3 regions of the Asaia sp. Ae19-3 genome follow, and region 2 is predicted to be linked to each of the others. Evidence: predicted binding sites of a transcription regulator. Region 2 holds the regulator's gene; each other region holds the start of a gene.
The links. The regulator LexA, encoded in region 2, represses DNA repair genes until DNA is damaged. The targets are predictions, from matches to a motif close to TGTTCTANNTANGTTC.
Positions count from the first base shown of each region.

Region 1: AAID99_RS08990 (ImuA family protein) is a predicted target of LexA. The motif match lies at 3,156-3,171, and genes of this name have one in related genera.
Region 3: recA (recombinase RecA) is a predicted target of LexA. The motif match lies at 3,296-3,311, and genes of this name have one in related genera.

Region 1 is NZ_JBCHWF010000001.1:2,068,321-2,073,365, forward strand. It holds gene AAID99_RS08975 (error-prone DNA polymerase) at 1-679, opposite strand, end outside; gene AAID99_RS08980 (hypothetical protein) at 676-936, opposite strand; gene AAID99_RS08985 (Y-family DNA polymerase) at 936-2,360, opposite strand; gene AAID99_RS08990 (ImuA family protein) at 2,311-3,120, opposite strand; gene AAID99_RS08995 (DUF421 domain-containing protein) at 3,383-4,057, shown strand; gene AAID99_RS09000 (hypothetical protein) at 4,233-5,045, opposite strand, start outside.
Region 2 is NZ_JBCHWF010000001.1:1,301,904-1,306,948, forward strand. It holds gene AAID99_RS05510 (DUF3429 domain-containing protein) at 1-141, opposite strand, end outside; gene eno (phosphopyruvate hydratase) at 242-1,522, shown strand; gene AAID99_RS05520 (FtsB family cell division protein) at 1,634-1,963, shown strand; gene rpmG (50S ribosomal protein L33) at 2,086-2,253, opposite strand; gene lexA (transcriptional repressor LexA) at 2,489-3,205, shown strand; gene AAID99_RS05535 (aminotransferase-like domain-containing protein) at 3,248-4,639, opposite strand; gene AAID99_RS05540 (DMT family transporter) at 4,788-5,045, shown strand, end outside.
Region 3 is NZ_JBCHWF010000001.1:2,210,343-2,215,387, reverse strand. It holds gene AAID99_RS09620 (PPK2 family polyphosphate kinase) at 1-703, shown strand, start outside; gene AAID99_RS09615 (DsbA family protein) at 826-1,593, opposite strand; gene AAID99_RS09610 (gamma-glutamyltransferase) at 1,795-3,225, shown strand; gene recA (recombinase RecA) at 3,407-4,447, shown strand; gene AAID99_RS09600 (alpha-E domain-containing protein) at 4,566-5,045, opposite strand, start outside.

The DNA of each region.
Region 1 (5,045 bases), 770 kb from region 2:
CTGCGATCTGCGCGGGAGAACACAGCATACGGCTTTCATGTTTCTCGCGTCGGGCACCCAGAGCTTCAAGCGTGCAGTTTTCACGGATTGCCGTCACGACATCCTGCAACACATGACAACGCGCCTCGTGATACAGCACATCTCCCGTCACGACCGTGGCGATCCCTGCCTCGGCTGCCAGATCCTGCAAGGCGCCCAGACGCTGCCAGTCTGCGGCCTGACTGCGGCGTGACAGGCCACAATAGACATGCCTGCCAGGCAGACGGCCCAGACGGCGCAGGGCTGACCGGACCTTTGCATCGGGCAGATCCGGCAGCAGGATAAAGACAAGCCGGTCGCTTGCCTCCTCGATATCCTGCCAGGTGAGAGAAAAGACCTCGCGCTGCCCGCGCCTGTGACCAAGGGTCAGCAAACGGCAAAGCTGCCCCCAGCCAATGCGGTCCATGGGGTAGGCCAACAGAATGGTACCATCCGTCAGATCCAGACGGCAGCCGGGAATCAGTCTGACGCCGCTTTGTCTGGCGGCATCATGCGCACGCACCATTCCGGCTACGGAATGGCGATCAGTCAGGGCGAGCGCCTGATGCCCCTGTGCATGAGCAACGGAAAACAGCTCATGAGGCGCACTCACCCCTCTTAGAAACGAATAATAGGAGGTGACATGCAACGGGGTGGTCATGACGCTTCATCGGTGGCCAGCGGGTGCCGATGATTGCTTGTGTCATGGGGGGCAATGGCGCCACGCTTCATAAGCACAAACCCGCAGCGCACCAGATGCGCTACCAGACGTGCCGCCACAACACCCGCCATCAGCTCATCCGCATCATGCACACGGCGGCGACCGTCAAAGCGCAATGCATGGATCAGGGCTTCGGCAATATCTGCGGTATCAGCGGGACGCAGGGCGTCGTCGGGGGGCAGGTATTCCCACGTCATCAGAATAATCCGTGGACAAACCACGCCCCGTCACCAGACCAGCGATGCACCCCATCGCCATTGCGGAAAAGCCAGAAGCGCTCGCCGCTTTCGACTTCGACAATCCAGTAATCGCGTATGGCGCCAGCCTGTGACGGGTTTTGCCACCAAGCGCCATGAAGCCGTTCGGGCCCATCTGCCCCGCAGACTGACAGCGTCTTTCCGTACCATCTGAAGCGTTTCGGGCTGAAATCTTCTGCCAGATCTGGCGGGACAATCGGGCAAGGCTGCGTAAAAACCCTTGTCGGACGCGGCCAGAGAGAGGGGGTATTCATGTCTGACGGCGCAGCCAGACGCTGCTGCGCCGCTTCAGGAAAGGGGGCATCGCTCTCGCCCAGATAATAAACGGCATGCAGACCGGCCCTGTTGCGCAGACGCTCTGCCAGCAAGTCCAGAACCTGTGTTTTTTCTTCCTGTCCTGACCCGGCCAGATCGCCCGCTGCCGGCACCGGCACGCAGCGCTCGGCCTGCTCTACAAGCAAGCTTATACGCTCTATGCCAAAACCGGGATCGATCGTCTCAATCCGTTCCTGCAGCAGTCGATACAGACGTTCAGGATCATTGACCGGCGCAGAGGTCCCGATACGGGTCGCCTGCGTCATATCATCGACACGATGACAGATCAGATCGAACCGCCGCGCACCCAGCCCTTTCTTCTGCAGCAAAGAGGCAATTTCCTGCGTCAGTACCTGCATCACCTGCATGATACTCTCTGCCGTACCGATCGGCTCAAGCAGATGGCGCGTTGCCTGCAGCGCCACGACCGGATGGTCGAAGCGTAGCGGCTCCTTCTGTCGGCCCAGCGCATAATCGAGCTGCCGCGCCGGTTCCACACCGAAGCGGCGCGTCAGGGCCGCACGTGGGACGTCACGCAGATCGGCAATCCGTGTGATACCCAACCCATGCAGGCGGTCATTTTCTTCGCGTGTCAGACGCAGCGCCGCTATGGGCAACGGATCGAGCGCCTGAACAAGATGTTCCCCAGACAGAACCGTAAGCGTCTCGGACCCGAAACGGGCCAGAGCACGGGCTGCCCCTGCCGTATCGGCAATAGCAGCCCGTATTTGATGACCATGAGACGCCAGGGCCGCTTCCATGGCCACCAGCATGGCGCTTTCTCCCCCGAACAGATGGGCACAGCCGGTCGTATCGATCCATAACCCGTCCGCAGCATCGACCGCGACGAGCGGCGAAAAACGGCGGCACCACTCAGCCAGCCGACGCAGCGCCTGCGCATCGCGCTCCGGCGCCACAGGCTCTGATGCGAGATCCGGAACGAGACTACGCGCCATGGCCAGCATCTGCCCCGGCTGAATGCCACAAAGAAGAGCCGCTTCATTGGCAGACACGATTTTCCGCCCCTGCTTTTCCCGGCCATACAGCACCAGCGGCAAGGCCGGATCGCGCTGCGGGTGTGCCTTGTGCCAGAGCGTCGTGCGCCAATATGGCAACCAGAGAGAAAGAAGACGGCGGGACATGATCCGTTCCGATCCTCCAGTTCAGGGCATCGCCACCCCGGTGGCGCAACAGGGCCAGCGAGAAATTCTCGGCAAAGGATAAAAGGGCGCGTTGCCCCATTCTGATTGGGGGAGACGCCACGGCGCCCACACGCCAGCGCGTCCAGCAGGCGCTGGGCGGCACGAATTGCTGATGACGATGCAGCAGAAAACCGGTCACCCCGGAGGTCTCGGCAGCCAGAGCCAGACGACGCGAAGCCGTCAGGGAAAGTGGGATCGAAAGATCTGCCACAACCGCCGCCACGCCCTGACTGCGCAACACGTCTTCTATCGTGGCCACCATACGCGCCGGATGCACCTCGATGCAGAGCAGACGCTCAGCCGAAAGACCCGTCTGCTGCAGCCCTGCCAGCAGCGGAGCCCCATCCGGCGGCATCACCCAGATCACTGGGCCGGTCACCTGCGCCAGGATTTTTGCCACGAATTGTGTGGGACGGGCGCAAAGCATCTGATCATGCCCCTCCCCCAAGAACTCATGAATCGCGCCCCGACGCAGGCCGCCTTTAAGGGCCGCATCGACAAGGGGCAGACCCGTCTTCAGATAAAGAGCCGCCAATGGCTTGTGATAGCGCTGCTCGATACGTGCCACGCGGTCGCGCAGCATGGCCATGCCCGGTCTGTCTTTCATGGTGATCCCCCCTTTCAATTTTGCCCGTATCATACGAACAAAACAGGAACAACCATTCGATAAGGCGGTTTCACCATGAGGTGCAGCAAAGGATGCCAAAGGGTGATCGGGTTGTTTTTTGAAATCAGGACGTTGCCTGAAGAGCTGACAAACAATCAGGCTCTTTCGATACCTGTTTTTTAATGTAACGTATTCACGAGCAACCCGATCTGGCCGAGGCTGTTGAAGTCGTCATACCGCCAATGAAAAGGACCGGATTCGCGTGATTACCCTCTATCTCTGGGTCATTCTGAAGCTCGTTATCGGGTTTGCCCTGATCATTTCCTATCTGAATGTCACCGGGCGCAACCAGATAGCCATGATGACCTCGGTCGATCTGGTAGGGAATTTCATTCTGGGCGGTGTCGTGGGGGGCATTCTCTACAACGACAAGCTGCCCATCCTGCATTACATCGCGCTGCTGATCCTCTGCATTGCCCTGATGGCGCTGTTCAACGGGCTTTCGCGCAAAATTCCGGGCCTGCGCAAGCGCACTATTGGCGAACCCATTACCATTATTCGCAACGGGCGTTTCCTGATCGACAATTTCAAGGAAAACGCCAGCCGTATCGACATGAAAGACATCGCAACGGCCCTGCGCATGCAGAATATCTTCAGCTTCGACAATATCGACTTTGCCCAGATCGAAACCACAGGCCATGTCAGCGTCATCATGAAGGAAGAGGCTAAAAAACCCTCACGCTTCCTGGTTCTTCGCGGCGAAATTCTGGAAGAAGAACTCAAGATCCTCGAACGCGACGAAAACTGGCTCAAAGCCGAGCTGGGCTCGATGAGCGTGCATGATCTGGAGACTGTCTTTCTGGCAGAATGGGTGGGCGATCACCTGCTTGTCGTCACTCAGGACGGTCAGGTTCATGGAAGCTCCTTGCCTGCCTGAACAGGCTTATTTGCCAGCAGCACAGTGGGCGCGGGCTAAAACGGTATTGTCGCAAGCCGTTTCAGAAGCTACCGGCACGAAGCGCGACATGCATCTCCCTCAGGCCTGAGCCTTCCTGCATACGCCCTTGCGGCAAGTCATGCAGGGTTGGCAAAACAGCCCAGGGCGCAGCATCTCAGAGCGAGGTTTTTCCCATATGCGCAAGTCGTGAGAGGTCGATCCGATAGGCTCCGGTGAGGGTAAAGGCGAACAATATCCCATCACTGCCCGCAAGAGACGCCTGCTCCAGCGCCGAAGGCAGAATGGCCTCCTGCCAATGGGCACCGCCATCCACGCTGAATGCCAGCATGCGCCCCGCTACGGCGCTTCCGTTCAGAAGCTGATCTCCCTTTCGAAGAAGGATTATTCTATCAGCCTCTGTTACGGCGCGCATTCTGCCTTTCTCGACGGCATAGCTGCGAAAGACACTCCCATCCGGACCAGAAAATTTGCCCGTTAGATAGAGTGTCTGCCCGCGCCACGACGCTTCAAGCGATCCCACAGGCGACAGAGGCAGTGTCGTGATCTGAATTGGATCCTGCCCTACCCCCTGACTGAAAAGAGCCAGATGCCCGTCACGCTCGCCTTCCTCTCCCACGCCGGGCTCTTTTCCCTTTGCGATGAAAAGAACGGCGTCCTGCGGGGTCGCGACGTTGAGCCAGTCCGTAATCTCGAGAGGCGAATTGCTGAAGAGCAGTTTGACCGCTTCACGAGGAGAAAGATCAACCGGCACAGTCGCAATGGCATAACGGTGCTGATCCTCCGTCAGATTCCGGATTGCGACAAGCGTCGACTGTCCCGATCCCATGGCGTACTGGCAGGACCATCCCTCCATGCCACAAAGATTCATGGAATCCGCATGACTCCACGTTGCGGGGAAGCCCTTTCGCCCGGATACCGGCTCGGGAAAAACAACGGAGGTCGAAAACAGATGGTGGTGCCCCTGTGG
Region 2 (5,045 bases):
GCCTCCATAGGCAAGCATGGCTACGCCGATATGGCTGATCGGCCCGAGACTGCCCCAGAACAGAGCAGCCATGGCAAGGCATAGAAACGGCACCAGACCGGCTATGCCGAGGAAAATGACGAGCGGTGACAGGGGTCTCACGGAATATCCATCCTCATTTCACATAACGCCAGTTGACAGCGCCGGTGTCTCGACGCCTTGTGATGCCCGAAGTTCGAACGTTCAAACAGGGAGCCCCCAAATGAGCGCCATTATTGATATCATTGCCCGCGAGATTCTGGATAGCCGCGGCAACCCGACTGTAGAAGTCGAGGTCGAACTGTCCTCCGGCGCCAAGGGCCGTGCAGCCGTTCCGTCAGGCGCCTCTACCGGCGCCCACGAAGCTGTCGAGCTGCGTGACGGCGACAAGTCGCGCTACGGCGGCAAGGGCGTTCTGAAGGCTGCCGCTTTCGCTGAAGGCGAAATTCTCGATGCGCTTCAGGGCGCCGAATCGTCTGATCAGATCGCGATCGACGAAGCCATGATCGAGCTGGACGGCACGCCCAATAAGGCACGTCTCGGTGCTAACTCCATCCTCGCCGTGTCGCTCGCGACCGCCAAGGCGACTGCGCTCGAACTCGACATTCCGCTCTATCGCTATGTCGGTGGCGTCTTTGCGCACACCTTGCCCGTGCCGATGATGAACATCGTCAATGGCGGTCAGCATGCCGATAACCCCATCGACATCCAGGAATTCATGATCCAGCCGGTCGGCGCACCGACGATCATGGACGCCGTGCGTATGGGTTCGGAAATTTTCGCCCATCTCAAGAAGAACCTGCATGCAGCCGGCCACAACACCAATGTCGGCGATGAAGGCGGTTTCGCACCGGGTCTGAAATCGGCAGACGAAGCGCTTGGCTTCATCTCGAAGTCGGTTGAAGGCGCAGGTTACCGCCTTGGTGAAGACGTGACCTTCGCGCTCGATTGTGCTGCCACTGAATTCTATCGCGATGGCCGCTACAAGATGGACGGCGAAGGCCGCGACCTCGACTCATCCGGCATGATCGACTACCTGGCCGATCTCGCCGCACGCTACCCGATCGTCTCGATCGAAGACGGTCTGGCAGAAGATGACTGGGAAGGCTGGGCAGAACTGACTGCAAAGCTCGGTCACAAGCTGCAGCTCGTCGGTGACGATCTGTTCGTGACCAACACGGAGCGTCTGGTGCGTGGCATCGAGAGCAACACGGCCAATGCGCTGCTCGTGAAGGTCAACCAGATCGGCACGCTGACCGAAACGCTCCGCGCCATGGAAACCGCGCATCGCGCCGGCTATAAGTGCGTCATGAGCCATCGTTCGGGTGAAACCGAAGATTCGATCATTGCTGATCTTGCAGTCGCCACGAATTGCGGCCAGATCAAGACCGGCTCGCTGTCGCGTTCCGATCGTACGGCAAAGTACAACCAGCTTATCCGTATCGAAAACGAGCTGGCTACCGCAGCTCGTTACGCAGGCCGCTCGATCCTTCCGCGCGCCTGACTCAATGAAGGGGAGCGAATTTCGCTCCCTTTCCCAAATCCCCGATTGTAAGCGGCGCAGCCCTCAGGGTAGGGTATGTCCCAACAGCCCGCTTGCAACCGTGGAGTTTCCGTGCAGATCGTTCGTGCCATCCGCCGCGTCGTGCGCGCCGTCGTACCCCCTGCCCTGTTTCTCGGGCTGACGGCCTATTTCGGATGGAACGCCCTGCAGGGCGATCACGGTCTCAAGGCCTATCACCAGCAGCTCAAGCTTATGGATCAGGCTATTCAGGCACAGAAAGATGCTGACGACGAGCAGGCTGTCTGGAAACGCCGCATCACAAGCCTTAACGAACGCGCGCTCGATGCCGATATGTTGGATGAACGCTCGCGGGCCATGCTGAACCTCGCCCGCACCGGAGACACTGTAATTCCTTACGGCCCACACGAGAAGCTGTACTGACTTCCGTCACCAGCAGCTTTGCCTAGGAAGACCAGCGCTATCCTGACGGGCTTATCCAGAGAAGCAGGTATAAAAAAAGCGGCTCGAAAGCCGCTTTTTCCATTTATCGGTGAAGCCCGATCTTACTTGATCTTGGCTTCACGGAACGCAACATGCTTGCGGACGACGGGGTCGTACTTGCGCACTTCCATCTTGCCGGTAGCCGAACGGGCGTTCTTCTTGGTGACGTAGAAATATCCGGTCTCTGCGGTCGAGACGAGACGGATCTGAATGACGTTGGTCTTTGCCATGGGGTCCTCGCAAACTGATCTGTCGCTGCGCGCGACATGAACGGCAGCGTTTTCAAGCTGGGGCCTAAATGCGTGGATTACGCGCGCAGGTCAAGTGTTTCCGGTAAAACGGTGGATTAATTTTGATGTTCCGGGGAAAAAATCTTGAAGAGATCGAAGCAAGAACTTAATAAGAACATAGTGATTCCGGGCTGACGCGGTCTCAGGCTGCCCCGACCCTGGAGAGAGGAACCCCATGCTCACGCGCAAGCAACACCAGCTCCTGCTTTTTATCGACTCCTATCTGAAGCGGACCGGGTTTTCTCCCTCTTTCGACGAAATGAAGGAAGCGCTTGATCTACGGTCGAAATCGGGAATTCATCGACTGATCTCAGCCCTTGAGGAGCGTGGCTTTCTTCGTCGTCATCATCACCGCGCCCGCGCGCTAGAAATTGTACGCCTTCCGGTTACCGAGGCCCCGACCACATCCGTCATTCAGACCCCGGCCTCTGAGAGCGGCAGCTTCCCCCGCCTTGCCCATAGTCAGGAAAGGGCTGTTTCTACTTCCGTCGAAGCCAGCCAGACGCCCGTCGTCGGCGTGCCGCTTTATGGCCGCATTGCTGCGGGCCTTCCGATCGAGGCCTTTCGTGATTCTGGCGAGCAGATCGACATTCCGGCGGGTCAGCTGACCAATGGACAGCATTACGCGCTTCACGTCTCCGGCGATTCCATGATCGATGCCGGCATCTTGGATGGCGATACAGTGATCATCCGCCAGGGCGAGACAGCAGAAAACGGACAGATCGTTGTGGCACTGGTCGATGACCAAGAGGTCACGCTCAAGCGCCTGCGTCAGAAGGGCAAGTCAATCGCGCTTGAGCCCGCAAACACGAATTATGAGACCCAGATCTTCCCGCAGAATCGCGTGCGTATCCAGGGTGTGCTGATCGGGTTGTATCGTCAGTACAACTGAGGCGGCACGTTTCATGGCGGCAAACTGCCTTTTGACAAGCACCTAGCCTGACGAGGCGCCACGCCCCAGCAAAACCGCCAGTTGGCCGATGATATTGTTCTCGGCCATCTGGGCAACGTTGAAGCGCATAAAGCGCGACGTCTCGCCAGAGGCGCTGAAGACTGCCCCCGGGGCGAGCACAATTCCCTCTTCCAGCGCGTTTCGCGCCAGATCTGTAACATCGCAGCCAGCAGGCATTTCACACCAGAGACTGAAGCCGCCTTCAGGCATGATGACAGGTTTGATCCCGAGCGATCCGAGCTGCCCAGCCCCGTCCTTGCGCGCCTTAGCCAGACGACGATGAAGCGCCTCGATGTGACGGCGATAGGAGCCGCCAGTCAGGACGTGTTTCACGATCTCGGCTGCAACAGGACTGACACCGGCAAAGCCAGTCGCAATCAGCAGATCCCCGAGCCTCTCGATCATCTCTGAAGAGGCGGCGATGTAGCCACAGCGTAGTGAGGCCGAGAGGGTCTTCGAGAAAGAGCCGATCCGGATCACACGGTTAAGCCCGTCTAATGGGGCAAGGCTCGCAAAGGGGCGTGGCGCGAAATCGGCGAAGATGTCGTCTTCGATTATCGTGACGCCATGCGCCTTGGCCAATGAGAGTATCTCATGCGCCTTGTGCAACGTGATGGTGCAGCCCACCGGGTTCTGCAATCCGGAATTGGTCAGATAGAGCATCGGCGCTTCCTGCCTCAGTAATCTGGCAAAAGCATCAAGGTCAGGGCCATCAGCAAGGCAGGGAACCCCTATAACCCTTACGCGGTGCTCGGCCAGAAGCGCCCGAAAGTTAAAGTAGCAGGGATCATCGACCAGAACCGTATCGCCGGGGCTAAGCATCAGGCGGCAGACCAGGTCGACCGCCTGCGTGCCGGAGCTTGTCAGCAGGATCTGCTCTGGTGCCACATGCAGCTGATCTTCAGCCCAGCGTCGCGTCAGCAACTGGCGCAAGGGCAACGAGCCTCTGGCGGGCCCATAGCCGGTCAGCAATACGCCTTCCTCTCGCGATATCGCGCGAAGCGCATGGCGAAGAGCGGGTAGTGGCATCCAGGACTCTGGCAACCAGCCGCATCCGGGCTGCATGATCGAAGGATCGGCTTCAAGGGCCTGACGCGACACCCAGAACGGATCCACCGCGTGATCGCGTTTCGTGTTCGGGACGAAACCCGCGAGCGTGCCGCCCGCGACAAAATAGCCTGACCCGGGTCGCGCATGAATCATCCCCTCCGCAACGAGGCGGTCATAGGCCTCGGCGATGGTCGAAGGAGAAAAGCCATGCTGACTGGCGAGCCGACGTATCGAGGGCAAGCGCTCACCTCGCGCCAGACTGCCTGAGGCGATACGTGTGCGCACAGCGGCAATGACCGTTTCGGTCCGGTTTTTTTCGCGCATGGGAGCCTGCAAACTGTATGCCTACTGGATGCCATACAGTTTTGCCCAACTGTACTGAACTGTCCATGGTCTCTCGAGCAGGACGACAGCACACTGACCGCTCGGAACAGGGCGTAAATCGCCCGTCAGGTACAGGCGGAAAAGACCCATGAAACAATCGAGTGGCTATGTCAGTGGTATGATCGGCATAGCCATCTTCAGCGGCTCACTGCCGGCAACGAGGCTTGCAGAGACTGGCTTCCCACCCCTGTTTTTGACTGCAGCACGTGCCGTCATAGCCGCCCTACTCGCCATCGCTCTTCTCACCGTATTCCGCCAGAAAAAGCCGGGGCGCGATGCATTGCTGCCTCTTGCGATCGTCGCCCTCGGCGTGGTCATCGGCTATCCCCTGCTTTCAGCCTGTGCC
Region 3 (5,045 bases), 910 kb from region 2:
CCATTCGGTTCTGCTGGTGCTTCAGGGCATGGATGGTGCGGGCAAGGACAGCCTGATTCTCAACGTCATGACCGGCATGAACCCCCAGGGTACGAAGGTCGTCTCGTTCAAGAAGCCGAGCGATATCGAGCTTTCCCACGACTATCTGTGGCGCGTGCATATGGCCGTGCCAGGTCGTGGGCAGGTGGGTGTATTCAACCGCAGCCATTATGAAGATGTGCTGGTGGCGCGTGTGCATGCCGATACGCTCAACACAAACGGGATGAAGGGTGACCCCAAGAAACAGGAGTTCTGGGATCATCGCCTGGAGGATATCACCAATTTCGAGGCCTATCTCTCTCGTCAGGGCATTCATATCCTCAAGGTCATGCTGCACATGTCGCCTGATTGTCAGCAGGAGCGGCTGCTGCGCCGCCTGAACCGTCCGGATAAACGCTGGAAGTTCGACGAGAGCGATCTGGCCGAGCGCAAGTTCTGGCCCGATTATCAGGCAGCCTATCAGGAGGCGATCCGCGCTACCGCCTGCGAACACGCGCCCTGGCTCGTCGTGCCGTCCAACAAGAAGTGGTTCTCGCGCATGGTGGTCATGGAGGCATTGATCGAAAAACTCGAGAGCCTGAGCCCTGAGCCGCCGCCGCCTTCACCGGAAATTCTCAAAAATCTCGAACGGCTGGAAGCGGCCATCAAGGCGAGCCATCCGTAAAGAGGAGGAAGCGGGGCGCTGCCCCGCGCCCCACCAGAGGGCAGTCGCCCTTTGGGAACCCGCTATCGTGACCGGGGTGCAGGGCCCTGGTCTCTGCCGGGTACTGGCAGAGACCAGCTGGGTCAGTGAGCAGCGCGCGCGTTCTTGATCTGGGCGCGCATTTCCTCTGCCGAGACGGCGCCGGGAATGATAGCACTCGTGCCGAACACAAAGGTAGGCGTGCCGTCCAGGCCGATCAGCCGGGCTTCAGCTAGGTTCTCGTTGATCTGGGCGGCAACGCTGGAGGCGTGCATATCGCTGACCAGCTTGTCGGCACTCATGCCGTTGGCTGTGGCGAGCTGACGAATGCGGTCGAGCGTCGGCGGTGCCGTGTCCTGCATCAGGGCGCGCTTCATCTTCTCATAGCCCCCCTGAAGGGCCGCAGCAAAAATGGCCTGGGTGTCGAGCACGCTCTTCTCGCTCAACACCGGGACGATCTTCTCGACGAGGCGCAGTTTCGGATCGGCCTTGAGCAGGGCATCCACGACCGGCACCATGCTGCGGCAATAGCCACAGCGCGGGTCTAGAAATTCCACAATCGTCAGATCGCCATTCGGATTGCCACGCACCGTGTAATCCGGGCCTTTCTGCAGGCGCTCACGGTCGGATTTCACATGGGAAAGGGCGTCATCGCTTGCCTTTTGCTGTGCACCCTGACGTAGGGCGACGATGGCGTCGCTCAGGATGGTCGGATCGTCCTTGAGCGCCTGATGCAGGATGGAGACGATTTCTGCCCGCTGCTGCGGGGTAAAGCTGCTCGCAGGGTCGGCGAAGGCGGGAACGCTGGCCGATGCGGTCAGGCCGAGGGCGAGAAAGGCACCGGCAAGCCGGGCGCGGGTCGGGCGGGTCATGAGAGCGATCCTGCTGGGCGGGAGAAGAGAAGCTTCTGCATAAGACAGAGAAGACGATTTCGCAAAACAGGGACACGTCTGGCAGGTTGCCCATCGTCCTGATCACGGTTAGATGCGTTAACGAACCCAATTTCCGAAGGGTTGCGTCTTCGGCTGCGAAGACAGGCCACGCGGAACAGAAGAGAAGAGGCTTGCCGGGTCATGGAGACACCGCACGTGGCGCATCGTCGGACGAACGCCCCCTGTCGCCCCGCAGAGCGCAGCACGCGCAAGGCGGGTTTGCGCTCGGCCTGCGCCCTGACTGCGGCAATGCTTCTGGCCGGGTGCAGCGATGTCGCGCATATCGGTCATAACCTGTTCGGCAAGACCACGCCGATCGTCACCGGTTATATCGGCACCGTTGTGGCTGATGAGCCGCGTGCGGCGCTGATCGGGCGCGACGTGCTGGTGCATGGCGGCAATGCTGCCGATGCCGCTGTGGCGGTCGGCATGGCGCTTGCCGTCACGCTGCCCTCGCGTGCCTCTTTGGGCGGCGGTGGCGCCTGTCTTGTGAGCCGTGGGCGCGAGGCGCCTCAGGCCTTCGTCTTCCTGCCGGCTGCAGCGCCGGCGGTACCGGCCACGCGTCAGGCCGCCATTCCGATGACGCCGCGTGGCCTGTTCACCATGCAGCTGCGTTATGGCACGGTCGAATTTGCCGATCTGCTCGGCCCGTCTGTCCGTCTGGCTCGCAGCGGCACGACGGTCAGCCGCGTTCTGGCGCAGGATATCGCAGCCGTTCAGACGCCGCTCTTTGCGGATGACGCAGCTCACACCGTATTCAGCCGCGCTGACGGCACGCCGCTTCAGAACGGCGATGCGATGGTACAGCCGCAGCTCGCCAGCTTCCTTGAGCGCATGACCAATCTTGGCGTGGGCGATCTCTATAACGGTGCGCTCGGTGCGATTTTCGTCGAAGGCGCCAACAAGGCTGGGGCAGGGCTATCCACAGCGTCGTTGCGTACCGCCATGCCTGCGCAGCTTGCTGCCCTTCAGGTGGAGCAGGACGGCTATACGGCCTCGTTCCTGCCGCCTCCGGCCGATGGCGGAATCGGCGCTGCTGCTGCGTTCCACTCAGGCGCCTCGGCACAGGGTGTAGTCGCGACATGGCGTAGCGAAGACCGTCACGCTCTGAGTGGCGATGCCCTGCTGAGCGCAGCGCAGACGCTGGTCAATGCCGGTTCCAGCCGCTCCGGCGCTCTTCCTGCGCTTCCGGCCTCGACCTCGTTTGTGGCCACCGACAACAAGGGTGGCGCCGTGGCCTGTGCCCTGACCAACAACAACCTGTTCGGTACCGGGCGCATGGCCGACGGCACGGGTGTGCTGCTCGCGGCTTCACCGGGGCGCTACCCTGCGCCGCTGCTCTCCGCCGCCATCGTCCAGAGGCGGGGCAACCTCGTGGCAGCTTTGGCCAGCTCCGGTCAGAACGATGCCGCTGATGCCCTTGCTTCAGCAGCCCGCGCCGCCATATCGGGCACGGAAGTGCCGCATGAAGGCCAGGGGCGTGTGAATGCCTCGCTCTGCAAGGGTGACACGTGTCATGGCGACACTGACCCCCGCGGCGGCGGCTTGTCGGTTGGCAGCGTCAATAACTGATCAGGACACGGTTTCATGCCCCCTCGAAAGAGGGGGCATTTTTCTTTGTCCCCCTTGTGCAAAGGGGAGATGATCATGATATGTTCCCCAGAACAAAAGTGAACGATCAATACGAATCGCTCGGCGCCCGATTGCCGTTCAGACGGAGTTCGGCGAGACTGATGCGAGCGGAGGACAGGACATGAGCGTAGACAGGACGAAAGCACTCGAGGGTGCGCTGAGCCAGATCGAACGTGCTTTCGGCAAGGGCTCGATCATGCGTATGGGGCAGCGCCCCAAGGAACAGGCGGACGTGATTTCGACCGGTTCGCTCGGACTCGATATCGGTCTCGGTATCGGTGGTCTGCCGCGCGGTCGTATCATCGAGATCTACGGTCCTGAAAGCTCGGGCAAGACGACCCTGGCGCTTCATGCAATCGCCGAGGCCCAGAAGAAGGGCGGTACTTGCGCCTTCATCGATGCCGAGCATGCTCTGGACCCCGGTTATGCCCGCAAGCTGGGTGTGGACGTCGACAACCTGCTTCTCAGCCAGCCCGATGCCGGCGAGCAGGCGCTTGAGATTGCCGACACGCTCGTGCGCTCCGGTGCAGTCGATGTGCTGGTGGTCGACTCTGTGGCCGCTCTCGTGCCGCGCGCCGAGCTTGAGGGCGATATGGGCGACAGTCATGTCGGTCTTCATGCCCGTCTGATGAGCCAGGCCCTGCGCAAGCTGACCGGCACCGTCTCGCGCTCGAACACCATGATCATCTTCCTGAACCAGATCCGCATGAAGATCGGCGTGATGTTCGGCAATCCCGAAACCACGACGGGCGGTAACGCGCTCAAATTCTACGCGTCGGTTCGTCTCGACATCCGCCGCATCGGCTCGATCAAGGATCGTGACGAGGTGGTTGGCAACCAGACACGCGTAAAGGTGGTCAAGAACAAGATGGCCCCGCCTTTCCGTCAGGTCGAGTTCGACATTATGTACGGTGAAGGCATCAGCAAGGTCGGTGAGCTGATCGATCTTGGCGTCAAGGCGAATATCGTCGAGAAGTCAGGCGCCTGGTTCTCGTACGATAGCACCCGCGTCGGTCAGGGGCGTGAAAACGCCAAACAGTTCCTGCGCGATCACCCCGAGATGGCCGCCGATATCGAGCGCCGCATTCGCGAGCAATCCGGTGTGGTGGCAGACGCCATGATGACGTCGCCCGACGAGCAGGAAGACGATTCAGAAGGCTGAGTGGCCACAAGTGCAGGGCTTCTACCCTGCACTTTCCAAAGAGCTGTCGCCCTTTGGGACCCTGATCCGGGGAATGAAGAGAAGGCGCCTCTTTCCTGAGGGTAAAGAGGCGTCTTGTCTATTGCGATTGTGATTGCCTGCTGAGAGCAACGGGCTCTGCGGGCGGCCAATAGGCTGCTGCAAGGCTGTTCTGGCAGGCTTCGATCTGCTCCTGTATCCAGTGCATGCATTCATGCAGCCCGCGGATGATGATCTCCTCGGCGGTCTGGTCTTCCAGCATGGCGCGCAGTTCGGACAACCTCTCCTGCACATCCGAGCACTGACGTCTCAGGTTGTAATGGGTCGAAAGCGCCCCGAGAACAGAATCGGCGTGGCGCAGATTGAGGGCCAGAGAGCGCGGAAACCCCTCATTCTTGAGCAGGAAGCCTACGACATTGGCCGGGGTGGTCGTGACAGGCTTGAGCCGTCTGAAAGCGTGATAGGCCGCAGCTGAGCGCAGAACGGACGCCCATTGCGTCATGTCGATCTCTGAACCGACTTCAGATGCATCAGGCAGAAGCGTGTGATAGCGCGTATCGATCAGACGGGTGATCTGGTC